One region of the Virgibacillus sp. Bac332 genome, then DNA from elsewhere that is predicted to be linked to it. Evidence: riboswitches for the same ligand, from Rfam matches in the RefSeq annotation. Region 1 holds a riboswitch; each other region holds the start of a gene.
What was found. Region 1 has a riboswitch for thiamine pyrophosphate ahead of thiT (energy-coupled thiamine transporter ThiT). Riboswitches for the same ligand answer to the same signal wherever they lie in the genome.
Positions count from the first base shown of each region.

Region 1 (4,397 bases):
AAGCAAATTTATTAGTCAGTAGACGCCATGAAATAAAAGCCGAAATGGATACGATTCAAACGACATTTGAACAAAAACTAGTCGACATTCCTGACATAGTATGGGACCAACTTGTAAAAAGTGAGGATTTAGTTGATGTAGCATATGTGTTAGAAGAATTTAGAAATCATGCAAACGAACAATTGGTGCGAGATCAAGAGGTTCTTATCAATGATCTGGCAATTGATGGATATCACGCTTGGGGACAAATGTACGATGTGATTATAGGAAATATGAGTGTAGATATGGTAGAGGATGGGGAAACGAAAAGCTATTCTATTGGGCAGGCTACAAATAAACTAACACACCCAAACCGTTCATATCGTAAGCAAGTGTTTCAACAGCTAGATAAAGCTTGGAAGAATAACGCTAGTTTATTTGGTCAAACATTAAACCACCTAGCTGGCTTTCGTTTACAAACATATAAGCATAGAAATTGGAATGAAGTTTTGCAAGAACCATTGGCTTTGAACCGTATGAGAAAAGAAACATTAGATGCGATGTGGACTGCAATAAAAAAATATAAGCATCCCTTTGTAGAGTATCTTATGAACAAGGCCAAACTACTTGGACTTAACAAACTAAGTATTTATGATGTTGGAGCACCAGTAAACAAAGTGGTTAAGACTTCGTCGTTTGAAGAAGGAGCTGACTTTATTGTCGAACATTTTACTCAGTTTAGTCCCCAAATGGCTGATTTTGCGAAAATGGCCTTTGAAAATAGGTGGATTGAGGCTGAGGATCGTCCAAATAAGCGTCCGGGAGGATTTTGTACAAGTTTCCCTGATAGTAAGCAAACACGCATTTTTATGACTTATTCAGGTACTTCATCTAATATTGCAACGTTAGCTCATGAGTTAGGGCATGCTTATCATCAACATGTAATGAATGATGTAAATGGACTTAATCAACGGTATGCAATGAATGTTGCTGAAACAGCGTCAACATTTGCTGAAATGGTTGTTGCAGATGCGTCGGTAAAAAGCGCACGTTCGATTGCGGAAAAGAAAAGTTTATTAGAGGATAAGATTCAGCGGAGCATTGCTTTTTTTATGAATATACATTCCCGTTTTATCTTTGAAAGGCGTTTTTATGAAGAAAGGAAACAAGGATTAGTGCCAGTGAAAAGATTAAACGATTTGATGATAGAAGCACAGAAAGAGGCATATTGTGATGCATTATCGGAGTATGATCCTAATTTTTGGGCATCTAAATTACATTTTCACATAACAAGGGTGCCATTTTACAATTTCCCTTATACATTTGGTTATCTTTTCAGTCTAGGTATCTATGCAAAAGCACAAGAAAACGAAGATAGTTTTGAAGATGCATATATTTCGCTTTTAAGGGATACTGGTCGCATGAACGTAGAGGATCTTGCTAAAAAACATTTGGATACAGATTTAACTAAGCCTGAATTCTGGGAAGCTGCTATTCAATTATGTGTCAATGATGTTGACGAATATCTTTCGTTGTAACGCTGTTGTGTTTTTACGATATGTCATGTACAATACTTGTAGTAAATAGGCAGTGAAAAGTAGTTTCTTATTTATTCCACATGTAACTGATAGTAAGAACCCCACTTCAAGGAATAAAGTGAAACCATTATTGGTAAGTGGGGGAATCGACTGCCGGTAAATGTCTGATTAGTTTATCTCTCAATCAGAGGTATAAACAAAAACCCCCACTGATTGAAGTTTCACTAAACAGTAAGACAAAAGAAGCAAATATAAGTTAGAAGCCTACAGGGGGAGCCAATTGGCTGAGAGTGAACATAACTGTTCTTACCCTTTGAACCTGTTAGTTAGTACTAGCGTAGGGATGGTGGCTTTTTTGATGGACAGAAAAGTAATGTGAGCAGATTCCCCATCAGGAAGTCTTCCCCTTGGCATTGCTTTTTTTGTATGGATAAGTTACTTAACTGCATAAAAAAGGGGAGGAGAAAGATATGAGGCGCACATTATTTTTAGTAGAAGTAGCCATTTTTGCAGCTTTTGCATTTTTATTGGATTTTATACCATTTTTATCATTTAAGGTTTGGGCTCAAGGTGGCTCCATATCCTTTGCGATGATACCGATTTTTATTGTCGCATTTCGCTGGGGGGTCAAGGGCGGTTTATTAGCTGGATTGCTGTTGGGAGGATTACAATTATTATTTGGGCCAACAGTCTTCGTACCCCTACAAGGGTTCTTAGATTATATTGTTGCGTTTACCGTATTAGGTTTTGCAGGAATTTTTGCAAAACCTGTCCAAGCAGTAGTTAAAGAAGGAAAAACGAAAACAAGCCTATATTATATTGCTGTAGGCGTGTTTTTAGGATCAGCTTTACGCTTTTTAGCCCATTTCACTGGAGGGATTGTATTCTTTGGTGAATTTGCGCCAGAAGGTCAGCCTGTATGGTTATACTCGTTGCTATATAACGGATCGTACATGTTACCTGGCTTTATATTAAGTACGGTTCTTGTGTTCTTTTTATTTCAAAAACAACCACGTACACTATTACGTATGTCCGCTTAATCTAGGAGTTTTCCTCATAATAAATATACGAAGATTAGTGGGTAGTTATTGACTCGAGGATTTTGCCCACTATTTTCTATTTAGTAGTTTAGAGTTATAGTGAGAGGTGAAATCAAGCTTAATCAATTGCGGCAATTATTATCGAGACTGATAAAATGATTATTCAGAGTAAGAAATATTTTGTTTTTTCCCAAGCTCTTTATTATCTTTATTTCATAACAAAAGCGCATTAGAAACGTAGCGACTGGAGCTAGTCAGCTCGTAGGGCGGGCGATTGTGAAGTCACATCGTTTCTGGGCGCTGGAGCTGGACGCGGCTCAACACGCCCCTATTTATCCAAATGGGTAAATTTTATATTTTCTTCCTAGACTATGAGAAAAGCTGCTTCACCCAATTAGAATTGGTGAAACAGCATTGATAACTTGCCTATCATAAGCAAGTTATCTTTTTCTTACTGACAGATTAAAACGTTTAATTATGAAAAACTACTGTATAGTAGAGATTTATGCTTTTATTGTAAATACCTATTAACTTCCTCATGGTTAGTTACAATCAAGAGTACTTTTCCTTCATCCATATCTTCCTCATAGTTTTCAGCTTCTGCTTGAGAGAATCCTATTTCGGTTAATTTCGTTCTTAGTTCATCACCTTGTGTACTAAAAAGATTACCAACGGCATGTCCAATATCCATTTCCCTTATTCCTATGGTATTCGCATCCGCACCATCAGCTATTCGGTTTGTTCGATCATCATCATGGGATAAAACATACACATCTTCTTTATGAATACCTTTATCCTTTAGTATTTGAATAGCTTCCTTTAATTGCTGATCATTTGTATATTCTTTTATAAATGGTTTCATTAAAATTACCTCCTTATCAATCTTTCATTATTATCATACCCAACGCTAGAAGAACTAAACATGTACGAATTGCATAGGCTATAGCACATCCATTGGAGAGGAAGAGGTTGGCGTGGAGCTTTCAATATCCCATATTTTATATGGTTTGTTTACCTTACTAATTATAGGCACAATGGTCATGCGGAAGGGAATCGTATTACCAACGTTATTTGGTACATTTATTATTGCGTGGGTTTATAAAGGTAGTCTAATTGCTGGATTTACCGCAATATTTCATGCAAATCTTGTAGCAGCACAAGAACTATTTAGTATTTTTTTAATCATCACCTTTATGCTCGCGTTATTAAATTCATTACGTGATTTAGGTGCAGATAAACGAATGATTCAGCCAATACAAAAAATAATGGTAAATGGTCATATATCTTATTTTGTTTTAGTTATTGCTACCTATTTGATATCTCTATTCTTTTGGCCAACACCAGCAGTACCCCTAATATGTGCGCTTTTGGTACCCGCTGCAATCCGAGCAGGTCTACCAGCAATTACGGCTGCAGTAGCAATAGCAATAGCTGGTCAAGGAATGGCACTTTCCTCTGATTATATTGTGCAAGTTGCCCCCAATTTATCTGCTACCTCAGCAGGAGTAGAAACAGCTGTGGTTGCCGATCAAGCACTTATTTTGTCACTTATAACAGGTGGTATTGCTATTATGCTTGCTTATATAATGTATCGAAAAACAATTCGATCGAAGGAGGATGTGCGAAACAACATAGAACTTGAAAACATTCAAACAACAAAGGAGTATACACAAAGTCAACATACGAATGAACTACGTGTATGGAGTAAATTATTTGCTATTCTTGTCCCTCTGGCATTAACTGGTGTCGTTAGTTACATGGTTTATGAAAAGCTTAATACAGGAAGAATGAGCGGATTAGAAGGAGGAGATGGAGCAGCATTTATTGGTGGTGTTGCAGT
Region 1 covers NZ_CP033046.1:2,863,919-2,868,315, forward strand. Annotated here, with positions in the region: gene D9782_RS13580 (M3 family oligoendopeptidase) at 1-1,517, shown strand, start outside; TPP riboswitch at 1,777-1,879, shown strand; gene thiT (energy-coupled thiamine transporter ThiT) at 1,988-2,557, shown strand; gene D9782_RS13590 (YflT domain-containing protein) at 3,069-3,419, opposite strand; gene D9782_RS13595 (hypothetical protein) at 3,532-4,397, shown strand, end outside.

Region 2 (4,397 bases), 2.1 Mb from region 1:
CTCCATTTCTATTCACTTCATAGGTCTGAATCTCTTGACTATTCTTATTACGAAAAACAGATACAAGAAGTTTCATGATAACGTATCATGATGAAGTTAAAAAGTGAAGTCGACTTCCTTATTTTCCTGTTTTTCATAGCCCTTCATATAATTAATTCGACGCTGTGCAGAAGCTTGTGTTACTTGCTCATCTGCATGATAGGAAGAACGAACTAATGGACCTGCCTCACAATGCCTGAAGCCTTTATTAATAGCTATTTCCTTCAGCTCTTTAAACTCATCAGGATGATAATAACGCTCTACATTTAAATGTTTTTTAGTTGGTTGTAAGTATTGACCAATTGTTACAATGTCTACCTGATGTGCTAACAGATCATCCATCGCTTGAATAATCTCCTCTTTTTCTTCTCCTAAACCTACCATAATACTAGATTTTGTTGGTGTGTTTGGAGCAATTTCTTTTACCCGTTGAAGTAGCTGCAAGGAACGGTCATACATCGCTCTGGCACGTACACGTTTTGTTAATCTCCTTACCGTTTCAATATTATGGTTAAAAATATCTGGAGCACTATCCATAAGTGTATGCAGACTATCATAGTCACCCTTCATATCAGAAGGTAGAATTTCAATAGTACAGCCAGGATTTTTTCTTCGTACTGCTCGAACAGTTTCAGCAAAAACGGCAGCACCACCATCATTTAAGTCATCGCGAGCAACTGCTGTTACAACAACATGTCTAAGCCCCATTACAACAACAGAATCCGCAACTCTTTCTGGCTCTCCCCAATCCAGTTCATTTGGCAGTCCAGTCTTTACAGCACAAAAACGGCATCCTCGTGTACATGTATCTCCAAGAATCATAAAGGTAGCTGTTTTTCTTTCACTCCAGCATTCATGAATATTCGGGCAACGCGCCTCTTCACATACAGTGTTTAAGCGATTATCACGCATTAGTTTTTTTAGTCCTCTGTATGATTTATTCGTATTTAACTTTGTTTTTAACCATTCAGGCTTTCGAATATACGTCTGATCTTTAGGCATGGGTGACCGCTCCTTTTCTCGTGTTCTCATCAGAATAGTTTGTTTCAGCAAGTTTATATACTTCATCCCATTGACTTTTCGTTAATGAAAAAGGCTCTAGCTTAATGTTTAGTCCTTTCGAGAACCCCTCCATAAAAGCAGGTTTAATTGTTTCGTACGAATGCGCTTGATTTGTTAACTGATTAATTGTTGTTGCTTTTTTCCAAAAGCCTTGTTTTTTTCTTTCTTTCAATTTGTCTGAAGGAAATATAAATAGATCGAATAGCAAATCAATGTTCATGGTTATCGGTATCGATCCATGCTGAAGCAGTACCCCTTTTTTTCTAGTTTGTGCATTTCCTGAGAGTTTTTTACCATCTGCAACCATTTCATAAAAAGCAGGCCGCTCGAAGCAAATACTACTTCTCTCCTTGGAAAATGATTCAGCGTAGGTTGCTTCTATTCCTAAGTTTTGATAACCTTTTAGAATTCCTTTCGACAAATCATAATAAGCTTGGCGAATCGAAGAAGCTATCATAGGATGATCCTCAGAAATAACAATACTGTATGTTAATTCATCATCATGCAATACCGCACTTCCACCTGTCATTCTGCGTACAAACTGACATTGATGTTTTTTTACACCTTCTAAGTCAATTTTTCCATCTACTTTTTGAAAATGACCAATCGAAAGTGTCGGTTTCATCCATCGATAAAACCGTAATGTCGGCGGTATTTTCCCTTCATAATGCCAATGAAGCAAGGCTTCATCTAATGCCATATTAATGGAAGCATCATGTGGTACATTTTCTAAAAATCCCCATTGTTCATGCATGAAAATCGCCTCCCAATAAGAAATCGACTTCCAGCACATAGAAAGAGCTATCGAGATCAAAACTAGACTGACTACCTGCAAAACAGAGAACGATTTGCTATACATTAAATTAAAAACTGCATTCCTTGTGAATGCAGTCAACATTTATGTAGCCTTGGTGACCACACTTTCCCACGCAGGCATTATCCTGTTCGGGTACAGAGGGTCAAAACGAATACGTCTTTCTCAGCTATTCCAAATAGCTCCCCTAGTGCTGTAACATTTCCTATTAAATTTTCTAACAAAAACAGCTTAACAAGATTGGTATAAATTGTAAAGGTCTAAATAAGAAAACTCTGATAGCTCACCTTTAGCAAACTAATAAATCCCTTTAAAACGCTATACGACCAAACAACATGAATGTCGCCTAGTTCTGGAGGCTGGGGCTGGACGCGGCCCAAAACGCGCCTATTTTCCACATTGGCAAATTTTACTATTTCCTAGACGATAAAAAAATAGCTGCGCTGTAATCCATCGCTTCAGAAAACAGGCAGCTATTCCTTTCATGTATGAAATTATTTTGCAAGCTCTACTGCCTGATCTAAAACTTTATCACCTTGTATCATGCCGTATGCCATTTGATCGATTACATCGACGGCAATGCCATGTGGTTCAACCTGTTCTTTAATTTTCTTTTCTAAATAGCGAACCTGTGGACCAATTAATACAACGTCTAGATTATCTAATTCATTTTTTAACTGTGATTCAGCAACTGCATTTATTTCTGCATCTAGATTCCGCTCCTCAGCTGCCTGCTTCATTTTTTTAACAAGCATAGACGTTGACATCCCCGCTGAACAAACTAGTATAATTTTCATTTTATTATCCCTCCAATGTTTGTATTTTCTCATACATGTCTATCATTTCAACCGCTAAGTCTTTCACTGTCATAGCCGTCATTAGATGATCCTGCGCATGGATCAATATTACGGATAAATCCGTTTGTTTTCCATCTGCTTCTTCCTGTAAGAGTTTTGTTTGCATATGGTGTGCGTCATTAAATTCTTTATCAGCCGCTTCAATCTTTTGACGTGCCTCGTTGAACTGGTATGCCTTTGCATAAGAAATCGCTTCCATCGCATGTGACCTTGCATTTCCAGCATGTAAAATAATTTGGAAAGATAACATTTGAACATCCTCTGTTGTTTCCATTGTATTAACCCTCTTTTCGTTGTCTTAGTGTTCTAACTCCTGCCATTATAAACGGTATATACATAAGTACAGCAAGCGTTAAATTAAATACCTGTAAAGCAATTCCACGCCAGCTTCCTCCAGTTACTAAGTAACCGCTTAAAATTGGTGGCGTTGTCCACGGCAAGATCGCCACTGTTCTTGGAACTAGCCCAGTCGCCAATGCTATATATGACGTAACAGTTAACGTAACCGGTATCAAAATAAAAGGAATTAACATTGCAGGATTCAAAACAATTGGCAAACCAAATATTACTGGCTCGTTAATGTTAAATAACCCTGCTGGTGCAGATAATTTTGCCACTTGACGATAAGGGTGATTCTTTTCTCTACGGATGACAATAAAGATAGCAATTAATAAGGCAATTGTGGTACCAGATCCACCCATGAACACGAATGAGTCAAGGAATGGCTTTGTTACAATATTTGGTACTTCAAATGCGGACATTCCACTCTTAAATAGATCTAAATTTTGTTCAATTAATGGTAAATATAATGGTTCAATAACGGATCCAATAATATTCGTACCATGTAAACCAAAGAACCATAGTAAATGATTGAGGAATGAGACAACCATTGCTGCAGGCAGCGTATTCCCTAACCCCTGTAATGGTTCTTGAATAACATTGAAAATAACCTCAAACACGCTTTGCTCTGCAAATACATTCATCAATGCTTGGAAGAAACCAAGAATGATGAGTATAATTACTGCAGGAATTAAAGCTTTAAAAGAACGAGTTACTCCTTCAGGAACACCTTCTGGCATTTTAATTGTCATTTTCGATTTTATTAAGATTCTGAATAATTCCGTTAATACTAATGCAAGAATAATCCCGACGAATAACCCTTGTGTCCCCAACCATGCTGCATTCAAGCCACCATCCTCAGTCCATGGGACGAGCATAATGAAGCCCCCAGCAGATATTAGACCTGCTGATAAGCCATCAACATCATAGGACTTAGCTAAATTATAAGCGATAGAAAAAGAAACTAAAAGTCCCAATACAGCAAAGGTTCCATTCCAAATACTTCCCCCAACTGCCTGCCAATTACCGTCCCCAAAAATACCATTCATCCATTCTACGAAATTGAAACTTCCAAATGGCGGAAAGTTATTAATCAGGATTGCTAATGAACCAACAATAATTAAAGGCATAATCGCAACGAATCCATCACGCACTGCTACTAGATGACGTTGTGATCCAATGCGACCAGCAATTTCAATGAACTTATTCATTCTAATTCCCCCTTGATTTAAATTGTGGTAAATATGATTTATGTGCTTCTAATAACTCATCAAGCACAACCTTAC
Region 2 covers NZ_CP033046.1:395,225-399,621, forward strand. Annotated here, with positions in the region: gene lipA (lipoyl synthase) at 97-1,041, opposite strand; gene D9782_RS01815 (lipoate--protein ligase family protein) at 1,034-1,855, opposite strand; TPP riboswitch at 2,007-2,114, opposite strand; gene D9782_RS01820 (PTS sugar transporter subunit IIB) at 2,410-2,712, opposite strand; gene D9782_RS01825 (PTS lactose/cellobiose transporter subunit IIA) at 2,717-3,046, opposite strand; gene D9782_RS01830 (PTS sugar transporter subunit IIC) at 3,051-4,322, opposite strand; gene D9782_RS01835 (6-phospho-beta-glucosidase) at 4,324-4,397, opposite strand, start outside.
Region 2: linked by a shared signal. The riboswitch ahead of D9782_RS01815 (lipoate--protein ligase family protein) and the one ahead of thiT (energy-coupled thiamine transporter ThiT) in region 1 are both predicted to bind thiamine pyrophosphate.

Region 3 (4,397 bases), 1.4 Mb from region 1:
TTATCTTGGAAAAGGTGTTCTAAAAGCAGTTCAAAACGTAAATGAAATAATTGCACCTGAATTACTTGGGATTGATGTTACTCGTCAGAATATCATCGATGCGTTAATGATCGAATTAGATGGAACTGAAAATAAAGGCAAACTTGGTGCTAACGCAATTCTTGGTGTATCCATGGCTGTAGCACATGCTGCTGCTAGTTATCTTGAAGTACCGTTATATAACTACCTCGGTGGATTTAATGCAAAAACCCTACCAACACCAATGATGAATATTCTTAATGGTGGTGAGCATGCCGATAATAACGTAGATATTCAAGAGTTTATGGTTATGCCAGTTGGAGCAGAAACGTTCCAAGAAGCACTACGTACGGGTGCTGAAATTTTCCATTCATTGAAAAATGTATTAAAATCAAAGGGGTATAACACAGCTGTTGGTGACGAAGGCGGATTTGCACCAAACCTTGCTTCTAATGAAGAAGCTTTACAAACAATTGTGGAAGCAATTGAAGCTGCTGGTTACAAGCCAGGAGAAGAAGTGAAGCTTGCAATGGATGTTGCTGCTTCAGAAATATATGAAGATGGTAAATATAATCTAAAAGGTGAAGGTGTTGTTCGTACTTCTGAAGAGATGGTTGATTGGTATGAAGACATGATCAACAAATACCCAATTATCTCCATTGAAGATGGACTAGATGAAAATGATTGGGATGGATTTAAAGTATTAACAGATCGTCTTGGTGGACGAGTACAGCTTGTCGGAGATGATTTATTTGTAACAAATACTAATAAGCTTTCCAAAGGTATTGAACAAGGTATTGGAAACTCTATCTTAGTAAAAGTTAATCAAATCGGTACATTAACAGAGACGTTCGAAGCAATCGAAATGGCAAAACGCGCTGGCTATACAGCGGTTATCTCACACCGTTCAGGAGAAACAGAAGATGCAACGATCGCTGACATTGCTGTAGCGACTAATGCAGGTCAGATCAAAACAGGTGCACCTTCTCGAACAGATCGTGTAGCTAAATACAATCAACTGCTTCGCATTGAAGATGAGCTAGCAGGCATGGGTGAATATGCTGGTAAGACAGCGTTCTATAACCTAAATAAATAGGGAAGAAAACCTCTTAAGGTATGGTGGTTATACTTTAAGAGGTTTTTTATAGGTTTATCCCACACATATAACTGGCAGTAATAATCCACTTTAAGCAATAAAGTAAAACCACTATGGGGAAGTGGAGGATCGATTGCCGGTAAATGTCCGGTCGGTTCAAAGGATTTTAGGTCTGTGGTGCTAACAATCAATGTGGGATAAATAAAACCCCCACTGATTAAAGTGTCACTTTATGCAGAAGTTGCTTCTATGTTCATAGAAGTTTCTATATTTTTTGAGTTTCTTAAACTTGATTAAATGGACGAATTATGTCATAGTTACTATGGAATTAATAATAGAATACTAAAGTTGTAGGGGGACCAGTGTTGCTGGTTGAGATTGTATCCGTAAGGTACTGACTCTTAGAACCTGATCTGGTTTAAACCAGCGTAGGGAACATGTTTGATACATCAAATATTAAGTTGTATATGCCCTAATGGTGATTAACCATCTAGGGCATTTTTTATAGTCTAAGAAATTATAAAATTTGCGTGTTGAGCTGCGTCCAGCTCCAGCGCCCAGAAACTAGGCTACTTCATCATGAATCGCCCTAATCTAAATCATCATCGGCTCGCAAGCTCACCGTGAGTCCTTTATCTCCGTTGAATCGTCGCTGCGTTGCTAATCGGGTGTTTGCGCTTTTATTCTTAGCGAAGGAATTACAGTCAAACAAGATGATACATACGCTGTTCCTTACAATGAGAAAGGTATTCAAGAGGAGGAAAACATTGAAGAAGCTTTTACTGCTTAGTTTAGGGATTACACTGCTTATATTAACGGCATGTGGTACAGAAGAGAAAGAACAAAGTCAGCAGAACAATGACTCAACAGAAAAGAAAAAGATCTCTGTTGTACTTGATTGGACACCAAATACGAATCATACAGGATTATATGTTGCAAAAGAGAAGGGATATTTTGAAGAGCAAGGCCTTGATGTGGACATAATTATGCCTGGTGAAGCGGGAGCAGATCAGTTAATTGCATCTGGTAAAGCAGATTTTGGTGTGAGTTATCAGGAGGGGATTACTGAAGCTCGTGTACAAGATATACCGATTGTTTCCATTGCTGCTGTTATACAGCATAATACCTCAGGTTTTGCCTCACCCAAGAATAAACAGATTACTACACCTAAAGATTTTGAAGATAAAACATATGGTGGCTGGGGAGCTCCGGTAGAAAAAGCGGTTCTAACCTCACTCATGCAGCAGGAAAATGCTAATGTAGAATCAGTTGATATTATCAACATGGGCGATACGGACTTTTTTACTGCGGTGAAAAGAGATATTGATTTTGCGTGGATTTATTATGGTTGGACTGGTGTAGAGGCAGAGCTCCGTGATGAAGAAATTAATATGGTGTATTTAACCGATTATTCGTCAAATTTAGATTATTACACGCCGGTTTTAGCTACCAATGAAAAAATGATCAAAGATGATCCAGAAACAGTTAAGCAATTCTTAGCTGCAGTATCTAAAGGTTATAATCTAGCAATTGAGCAACCAGAGGAAGCCGCTGATATCTTAATTAACGCTGTTCCTGATTTGGATGCAGAATTAGTAAAAGCAAGTCAAGCTTGGTTAGCGTCAAAGTATCAAGATGATGCGGACCAGTGGGGGAAACAAAAGCAAGAGGTATGGGAGAATTACGCCAATTGGATGTATGAGAATGAGCTGTTAGATAAACCGTTAGATAGTGAAAAAGCATTTACAAATGAGTTTTTACCAGAAACAAAGGAGGAATAAATGATGGCAGATGCACTAGTTAGTATTCAAATTATCCCGAAAACGAAAAATGGTGAAGATGTTATTCCGTATGTGGATGAAGCGATTAAGATTATCGATCATTCCGGAGTTAAGTATCAGGTAAGTCCACTAGAAACTACAATGCAAGGTGATCTTGCAGAACTATTTGGAATTATTGAGAAGATGAATAAAAGGATGACTGAAATTGGTTGTGAAAATGTTATTTCACAGGTGAAGGTTCTTTATCAACCTTCTGGAGCTTCCATGGAACAATTAACGGAGAAGTATCGCTAATGAGAAGATTGCGAGAAAAGGGATGGCGACCAGCTCTGGTCCTCATCCTTTTCCTTATCAGTTGGGAAATAGCTTGTCGTATTTTTTCGATCCCAGCTTGGCTACTACCTGCTCCAAGTGTAATATGGCAAGAAGCTGTCAATGGCTGGCCAAATTATGCTAGTCATCTACAATCGACTATCCAACTATCGATTATCGGATTTATGATAGGCAGCAGTGTAGGTACGCTCGTTGCTGTTTGTCTTCATCTCATTCCGACAGTTAGGGAAGCCTTTTATCCATTATTAATAATATCACAGAATATACCTATTATTATTTTAGCTCCCTTATTAGTAATTTGGTTTGGTTTTGGAATATTGCCGAAATTAATTGTTATTACACTTGTTTGTTTTTTTCCAATAACTATAGCAGCTTTAGATGGATTTAGACAAACAAGTGGAGAACTGAAACACTATATGCAAATGACAGGTGCCAGTAAAGGGCAAATCTTTCGTAAGCTAGAGTGGCCATATGGATTACCTTCTTTGTTTAGTGGTTTAAAGATATCGGCGACATATAGCGTAATGGGAGCGGTGATATCTGAATGGCTTGGTGCAAGTGAAGGAATTGGAGTATATATGACTTTGGCATCTTCGTCTTTCCGAACAGATCGTGTCTTTGTTGCTATCTTATTTATAGTGCTGTTAAGTTTATTGTTTTTTGGTTGTATTTCATTAATTGAAAAAAGAGTAATTAAATGGAAACCGGAAGAAGGGAAGATCAGTGAGTAACTTAGAACTTGTAAATCTAACAAAAAAATATGGGGAAACTACTATTCTTAATCGTATTTCATTAACGGTGCGAAACGGAGAGTTTGTTTCGATTGTTGGACCATCAGGAAGTGGGAAGAGCACGTTATTTCGACTGATTGGAGGGATTACCTCACCTAATTCCGGTACGATTAAATTAAATGGAAAAGAGATTATCGGCAAACGGGGATTCATCAGCTATATGCCTCAATCAGATTCCTTACTTCCTTGGCGTTCGATTTTACAAAATGTTGTCTTAGCGGCAGAAATTGCAGGTAGAAAAGATGAATTAGAAGCAAAACGAATGCTAGAACGAGCTGGCTTAAAAGGATATGAAAATGCATATCCCCATGAATTATCTGGAGGAATGAAGCAGCGCGCTTCTTTTGTACGCAGTATTTTAAGTCCCCAGCCTGTTAT
Region 3 covers NZ_CP033046.1:4,260,152-4,264,548, reverse strand. Annotated here, with positions in the region: gene eno (phosphopyruvate hydratase) at 1-1,114, shown strand, start outside; TPP riboswitch at 1,457-1,566, shown strand; gene D9782_RS20915 (ABC transporter substrate-binding protein) at 1,882-2,895, shown strand; gene D9782_RS20910 (thiamine-binding protein) at 2,899-3,189, shown strand; gene D9782_RS20905 (ABC transporter permease) at 3,189-3,959, shown strand; gene D9782_RS20900 (ABC transporter ATP-binding protein) at 3,952-4,397, shown strand, end outside.
Region 3: linked by a shared signal. The riboswitch ahead of D9782_RS20915 (ABC transporter substrate-binding protein) and the one ahead of thiT (energy-coupled thiamine transporter ThiT) in region 1 are both predicted to bind thiamine pyrophosphate.